2 regions of the Brevibacillus sp. FSL K6-2834 genome follow, and region 2 is predicted to be linked to the other one. Evidence: riboswitches for the same ligand, from Rfam matches in the RefSeq annotation. Region 2 holds a riboswitch; the other holds the start of a gene.
What was found. A riboswitch is a leader RNA that binds a small molecule or an ion and turns the genes downstream of it on or off. The one in region 2 is predicted to bind cyclic di-AMP.

Region 1: it holds a riboswitch for cyclic di-AMP, as region 2 does, so the genes downstream of both, NST96_RS14350 (CAP domain-containing protein) here and NST96_RS21300 (betaine/proline/choline family ABC transporter ATP-binding protein) in region 2, are expected to answer to the same signal.

Annotation. Positions count from the first base shown of each region.
Region 1 is NZ_CP151945.1:2,902,213-2,906,221, reverse strand. It holds gene NST96_RS14360 (TetR/AcrR family transcriptional regulator) at 1-355, opposite strand, end outside; gene NST96_RS14355 (glucose 1-dehydrogenase) at 570-1,319, shown strand; gene NST96_RS14350 (CAP domain-containing protein) at 1,484-2,176, opposite strand; cyclic di-AMP (ydaO/yuaA leader) riboswitch at 2,184-2,339, opposite strand; gene NST96_RS14345 (RidA family protein) at 2,615-3,088, shown strand; gene ilvA (threonine ammonia-lyase) at 3,093-4,009, shown strand, end outside.
Region 2 is NZ_CP151945.1:4,344,917-4,348,925, reverse strand. It holds gene NST96_RS21310 (dipeptide ABC transporter ATP-binding protein) at 1-837, shown strand, start outside; gene NST96_RS21305 (hypothetical protein) at 1,101-1,433, opposite strand; cyclic di-AMP (ydaO/yuaA leader) riboswitch at 1,604-1,747, shown strand; gene NST96_RS21300 (betaine/proline/choline family ABC transporter ATP-binding protein) at 1,903-3,045, shown strand; gene NST96_RS21295 (ABC transporter permease) at 3,042-3,692, shown strand; gene NST96_RS21290 (glycine betaine ABC transporter substrate-binding protein) at 3,790-4,009, shown strand, end outside.

The sequences.
Region 1 (4,009 bases), 1.4 Mb from region 2:
CCTGGTGATGGGACAGCATTACCTTGTAAAAGGTCGCATGGCGTGCAATCTGTTCAAACAGGCAGACGAACACGGGGTGCGGTTGATCTACGTGCAAGTCTGCTTTTTTCGCATGTTTGGTCGTTTCGCGCAGACTGTCCACCAGCTCCGAGAGGACTTCTTCTGTGCTTTGCCACATCAAATCCTGTTTGTCTCGATAGTGGAGGTAAAAGGTGGCCCTATTCAAAGTGGCACGCTCGGTAATGTCCTGTACGGTGATGGCCTCATACCCTTTTTCCTGTATGAGCGAGGTAAACGCGTCCTGAATGAGCTGGCGTGTCCTCCTGACCCGCGGATCAATCTTCTTCGGTTTCATCGACATTCTTCCCATCCTTGTTGAACTTTTTCTATGTGATCCACACAACGTTGATCTTCTGTTGATTTATCGTCACTTCGGCGTTTTGTGTTGTTTGCCCATATAAGAAGGGCATTGATATAATTATTTACGACACAGTGTCGATAAAACAACTAGTTGTTTAAAATTTTTTTGAATTTCTTTTTCAGAAATGAAAAAGCGGGAGGATACGACTATGGGTCGTCTAACAGGAAAAGTCGCCATCATTACAGGTGCGGCAAGCGGTATGGGGGCACAAACAGCTCGTCTGTTTGCCCAGGAAGGCGCGAAAGTAATCGCGACGGACATGTCCGAAGACAAGCTGCAAGAAGTGGTGAATGAAATCAAGGCGGACGGCGGGGAAGCCATCGGGGTCAAACACAACGTCGTTTCCGAGGACGAATGGAAAAACGTCATCGCACAAGGTCTGGAGGCATTTGGCAACATTCACGTCCTGGTAAACAATGCGGGTATCAGTACAGATGCTACGATTGAGCAATTTACGATGGAAAACTGGAACAAGGTGATGGATGTAAACCTGACCGGCTGCGTGCTGGGAATGACGCTGGTTTACCCTGAGATGAAAAAGGCTGGAAGCGGTTCCATCATCAACATTTCGTCTATCGCAGGACTAGTTGCTCTGAACTTTACGAATGGTTACACCGCTTCCAAAGGGGCGTTGAGAGCTCTTACGAAAGCAGCAGCTGTCGAATGCGCGAAGGATTCCGTCCGCGTGAACTCCATTCACCCGGGCATTATCGAAACACCAATGACGCAAATGATCACGGCTCCAGAGGTTCGGGGCATTTTTCAGGCGCAAACGCCGCTGCCTCGTCTCGGCAAACCCGAGGATATCGCTTATGGTGCACTTTATCTCGCTTCGGACGAGTCTTCGTTTGTGAGCGGCCTTGAAATGGTCATCGACGGCGGCTGGTGCGCTCGTTAATGAGCCTCTGATCCGGGTGTCGCCATTTTCTCCTTTGATCACAAAAGCCTAGATCGATACCATGCCCACCAGCTTCAGGTGGGCTTTTTTTGCAAGCAGGGAAAAAACCGAAAAAACCGAGTCACTCTGTTGAGCAACTCGGTTCTTCTCTGCAGCCATCAAGGTTATCCGGTAAATTCTTGTACCCAGTAACCATTTTGGTAGCCTACGCCGATTTTCGTGAAATTCGGGTTCATGATGTTTTTGCGGTGACCGTCACTGTTCATCCATTGCTGCATCACTTCTTCAGCGCTGCGCTGACCCATGGCGATGTTTTCGCCTGCAGTCATGTACGATACGCCAAAGCGCTTCATCATGTCAAATGGAGAACCGTAGGTAGGGCTGTTGTGATCAAAGTAGTTGTTTTGATCCATGTCAGCCGCTTTTGCCAATGCTACCTTTTCCAATGCAGCATCGTAAGCAAGCGGAGCCAGACCGGCTTTTGCACGCTCTTGGTTTACCAGATTTGCCACTTCGCGAGCAAACTGGGAGGAAGCGTTGACAGTGTTGCTTGCCGGAGCTTTAGCCGGTTGTTGAACTGGCTTTTGTACCGGCTGCTGAACCGGTTTTTGTACCGGCTGTTGCATCGGAAGCTCTACCCATTGCATAGAGTTGGATGGAAATGCCCAGTTCCATTGGTTCCATTGGTTCGATGGTTGGGATTGTTGCGAAGGTTGGGAATTCATGAAATATGGGAGCCATTGCCCTTGATTAACAACATTTTTTACCGGGCATGTGGCAGCAAATGCTGAAGTGGACATCGAAGTAACAGCCAATCCCAAAGCAATAGCGATGATAGACTTGCCGAATGGTTTCATGTTCTCATCGTCTCCTTTTCTTCGCCTACGAGGTTAGTTGTCGGGTTCGGGCTGAGGATACAACCCTTCACAAGCGTGATTCACCCCAATGCAGAGTGGCTAACTCTACAAAAAGAAGTCCCCCGCACTTCCACTTCTTTGGAAGTTTCGGCTTGTTTGTTTGGCTTAACTAGGATAACAAATAGACTTGAGAGAATGGAACCTGTAAATAATGGCAGACCTTGTTGACGCTTGTTCAGAAAAGGAAATACCGCCGTGTATTTGTGGCATGATTTCCATGACAGGCGGCTGGAGGATTCAGCGGACGGGTGCATGTTGTTGATTTTTTTCTAAAAAATTTGTCGATATCAAAAAAATTGTATCATTTTATTCCGGGATCGTGATAGAATGAGAATATCGAGTGTTGATTAGAATTTTCAGAAAAGCGTGGTGGTACTTTTGTCATTTGTGGAAAAGAGACTTGAAGAGCTGGGGGTAAGTCTGCCCCCGAACCAACCGCCTTTGGCAACCTACGTATCCTGCGTGCGTTCGGGCTGCCTGGTTTTTACCTCAGGAGCCGGCTGCTTTGTCGATGGGAAACCGCTCTATACGGGCAGGCTGGGCAGGGACCTTACTGTAGAACAAGGATATGAGGCCGCACAGATTACTGTCCTCAACCTGCTCAGCATGATCAAAGCGGAGATTGGCAATCTTGATAAGATTGAGCGGATTGTGAAAGTACTCGGACTGGTGAGCAGCGCAGACGATTTTTACGACCAGCCCCAGGTTATGAACGGGGCTTCCGATCTGCTGGTGAACGTTTTTGGCGACAAGGGGAAGCATGCCCGTTCTGCCTTGGGCACATCCGTTCTGCCCATGAATCTGCCTGTGGAGATTGAAATGGTCGTAGAAATCAGGGAAGAGGAGAGATAAACGCATGTTCGTTACATTGGAGCAAATCAGGCAAGCCAGGGCCAATCTCGCGGGTGTCATCTTGCCGACACCTATGCAGTATTCGCGCACTTTCAGCGAATGGTCAGGCAATACCATCTACGTAAAATGCGAGAATCTGCAAAAGACAGGGGCGTTCAAAATCCGCGGCGCGTACAACAAGATCGTGAGCCTGACAGACGAGGAAAAAAGACGGGGTGTCGTGGCCTTTTCTGCAGGCAATCACGGCGCAGGCACTGCCTACGCTGCCCAGATCCAAGGGATTGCAGCTACAGTGGTCATGCCGACCAATCCTGTACCGAGCAAGCAAAATGCGATCCTTCATTACGGCGCCAAAGTAGTAGATGGAGGGAGCACCTCCATTACCATGTATGAAAAAGCGCTGGAGCTTCACCAAAGCGAAGGTCTTGTCTTGATCCATCCGTTTGAAGACATGCATATTATCGCAGGGCAAGGCACGATCGGCCTGGAGATTTTGGAAGAGCTTCCCGACGTTGACGTGGTCATCGTTCCGGTCAGCGGGGGAGGGTTGATATCGGGCGTGGCGGCTGCTTTGAAGGAGACAAAGCCGGCCGTGCGCGTGATCGGCGTGAATAGCGAGGGGGCCATGGCGATGTATGAATCGCTTCGGCACGGCTGCCCGTTTGAAGTGGAAAAGGTGGATACGATCGCGGATGGATTGATGGCCAAAAAGCCGGGAGAGATCACGTATGCACACACGAAAAGATACGTCGACGAGATGGTATTGGTCTCCGAGGAAGAGATTGCAAGGACGGTGGTGAGCCTTGCGGAACGGGCCAAGATGGTAGTAGAGCCGTCCGGTGCGGCCGCTTTGGCAGCAATGATTCACCATCGGACTGCACTCAAGGGAAAAAAGGTAGTCGTGCTGGCTTCAGGCGGCAA
Region 2 (4,009 bases):
GGAATCGTCGGAGAATCCGGCTGCGGCAAGTCGACCACCGGCCAGATGATTTTGCAGCTGCTGGAGCCGACCGAAGGGGAGATTTGGTTTGAGGGAAAAAATCTGTCCACTCTCGGCAAAGCCGAGGTCCGCACTTTGCGGCAGCACCTGCAAATGATTTTTCAGGACCCGTATTCCTCGCTCAATCCGCGGATGCGGGTGGAAGAAATCGTGGCCGAGCCGCTGCGCGTACACGGCACCCACAAAGGAAGCGAGCTGAAGGAAAAGGTTGTGGAGCTGCTGCGCCTTGTCGGGCTGGATGCCCACCATATGAGCCGCCACCCGCATGAATTCAGCGGCGGGCAGAGACAGCGGATCGGCATCGCGCGCGCCCTCGCCTTGAATCCGAGCCTGATCGTCTGCGACGAGCCGGTATCGGCGCTCGACGTGTCGATCCAGTCGCAGGTGCTGAACCTGCTCAAGAAGCTGCAAAAGGAGCTAAAGCTGACCTACATTTTCATCGCCCACGGCTTGCCTGCCGTCAAGCATATCAGCGACCGGATCGCGGTCATGTACCTGGGCAAAATCGTGGAGCTGGCAGAGCGCGACGAGCTGTTTGCAAACCCGCGCCACCCCTACACGGAAGCGCTTCTGTCGGCTGTCCCGATTCCTGATCCGACGCAGCGAAAGGAACGGATTGTCCTGCAGGGCGATCTGCCGAATCCGGCCAATCCTCCGTCCGGCTGCCATTTTCACACCAGATGTCCGTATGTGCAGGATGTGTGCAGACAGACTGCGCCGACACTGACAGAAGGTGCTGCAGGGCATTTTGTCTCCTGCCATTTTCCGCTCGGTTAAAGCTGAGGCAGGAGTTCTTTTGACGAACTGACATCCCTTGCTTTGCGCCGGTTTGATCATGCAAAGACACGATTGCGAAAGATTGCCCTTCTGGCGGCGTAAAGGAAGTGTCGCCAAATCCGAAAGCAGTCATTCGAAAGCAGATGGAATCGCGATACGTCCCCAAACAGGCAGCGGCAAAAAAGAAGGTGCCTCAAGGTCCAAGGCAGACCAAAGAGGCACCTTTTTCAGATATGGTTGCTCGTTCGCCAAAAATACGCGAGTTAAGGAGTGGTGAGGGTGACCTTGACGTTGACGATTTTTCCTGCGTTTGGCAAGGAAAGCTGGTAGTTCCCTACCTCATTGCGCGGGATAAAGGTCTTTGCGCTTTTGGAGGCAATCGCTTTTCCATTGGCGTCATAGCCGACGGCGATGACCCCGATGCTGCGTCCATCGCCTGGATTTTTCAGGGAAGCAGAAACGACCAGCTTGCCGTTTTGCACGCTGGAGCTGTAATCTAGACTCTCAGCCGATGCCGTTGAATGCTGGGCGGGAGAGAAGAAGAAGACAAGAGCCAACAGCGCTGCTTGCCACGCCTGTTTCCACTGCTTGGTCATATAGAAGTCCTCCTTGCAAGAAAAAATATGGAATATTTAGATAGATTCGCAATAAGTTAGACAAATACCTACAAATTTTCACAAATAATTACTTTTGTTACCAATGACCTATGACATTCGGACCTCATATCCGGGAAGGCGAATTTGACTTGATGATCGAGTTCATGCATAATAGCCATAAGCTTAATTTCCGATTTGCATAATCGGAAAGCGGGGGAACCACTTTTTCCGGGGCGAATCGGCAGCATATCTGCCGTAGGGAACCATCTTTCCCGAGTCCGTCAGCTAACCTCGTCAGCCTCAAGATGGGTCAAAACAAGCATTCCGTGTCAGATCATTCCGACGTGGAAAACAATTCGGTTTTTTGACCCTATGCTTTTGCAGGGTCTTTTTGTATTTTTACAGGTACAGACCCTGCATTGGCGGGGTCTTTTTATTTTCAAAAATACAGCGAAAAGAGGGGATGCGAATGGCAAATGCGGTTGTCTTTGAACGCGTGCGCAAATCGTACGGCTCGACGACTGTGATCCCGAATCTCAATCTGGAGATTCCCGAGGGGAGCATCACAGTGCTGGTCGGGCCATCCGGCTGCGGCAAGACCACGACGATGAAGATGATCAACCGGTTGATTTCGCCAACATCGGGGACGATTACCGTCGGCGGAAGGAATTCGGCGGAGGTCGATCCGGTCGCGCTGAGGCGGAGCATCGGCTATGTGATTCAGCAGGTCGGCCTGTTTCCCCACCTGACAATCGCGGAAAATATTTCGCTGGTGCCACGGCTTCAGGGGGGAAAAGGGTCGATTGATCACAAAAAGGTCGATCGCCTGCTCCATATGGTCGGCCTGGCCCCCGACCGGTACCGGGACAGATACCCGTCCGAGCTCTCCGGAGGCCAGCAGCAGCGGGTAGGGGTAGCCCGGGCGCTGATGAGCGATCCGCCGATCATTCTGATGGATGAGCCTTTTTCGGCGCTCGATCCGGTTACCCGGGAGCAGCTGCAGGATGAGCTGATCCGGCTGAACCAGGAGCTGAACAAAACAGTCGTTTTTGTCACCCACGACATGGATGAAGCGTTGAAAATCGCCGACCAGATCGTGGTCATGCAAAACGGGAATGTGATCCAGCAGGGGACGCCCGATCACATTTTGCGCCATCCGGCCAATGATTTTGTCCGGGAGTTCATCGGGGAAAAACGGCTGCAGTCCCACCTCGGGCAGCTTGTCCAGGATGTCATGGTCACGCAGCCGGTTACCGTCTCCCCGGGCCGAGGGCTGGCGGAGGCTGTACAGATCATGCACCGCAAGCGGGTAACCGGGCTGATCGTTGTCGACAAGCATGGGAAGTACTTGGGCATGGCGGATACGGCGGATATTCACAAGCGGTACCCGGATGAATCGCTGGCCATCCGCGATGTGATGCGGACAGACACCATGACGCTTTCACCCGACACTCCGCTCGCGGATGCCATCGGCTTCGTGCAGGAAGCGCCGTACGGGTACGTGCCGGTCGTCCGCCAAGACGGGACGTTGGCAGGCTTGTTGACAAGGGCCAGTCTGGTCGATGTGCTTGCACGGCCATACTTGGATCAGGAGAGGAGCGTGGCGCAATGAGTGAAGTGATTTCCGTAATGGCAGACCGCTGGCCGGATATTGTGCAGGCGAGCTGGGAGCATATCGTTCTGTCTGTCGTCGCGTTGTTCTGGGCGATTGTAGTTGCGGTGCCGACAGGCATTCTGCTGACCCGGTACCGGAAGCTTGCCGGTCCGGTGCTGGCCGTGATCTCGGTCTTCCAGACGATTCCCAGTCTGGCGCTGCTCGGATTTATGATTCCGCTGTTTGGCATCGGACCGATCCCGGCTGTCATCGCGATGGTCATTTACGCGCTGCTGCCTATCGTCCGCAATACGTACACCGGCATTTTGGACGTCGATTCCTCGCTGCTGGAAGCAGGGCGCGGCATGGGGATGACCAAAGGCCAGATGCTGCGGATCGTAGAGCTTCCACTGGCCCGCCCCGTCATATTTGCCGGGATTCGCACGGCTACGGTCATGACGATCGGAGTGGCGACGCTCGCGGCGTTTATCGGGGCAGGCGGCTTGGGCGACCTGATCCTTCGCGGGATTGCCATGGTGGACACGGGCATCATCCTGGCAGGTGCGGTGCCGGCTGCGCTGCTGGCGGTCTTGTTTGACCTGATTCTGGCCTGGGTAGATTGGCGAGTGACGCCAAAAGGATTGCGCATTCGCCACTCGCGTTAGGCCGCTTTATCCAAATAGCTGATTTTTGAAGACTTGAACACATCAGGCTTTTTGGGGTTTTTCAAATAAACGGTTAATGATGAAAGGGGAGGATCTTGTGAGAGCAGGATGGCTGAGGAAAGTTGGAATGGGCGTGTTGGCATTGTCGATGATGGCTGTGACGGGCTGCTCGGTTCTGACCGGTACAAAAGCGTCTGATCAGGTGACTGTGGTGGGGAAAAATTTCACGGAACAAGATATATTGACGAATCTCGTAGGTATCATGCTGGAGAAAAATACGGACTTAAAAGTCGAGACAAAGCCGTTTTTAGGCGGGA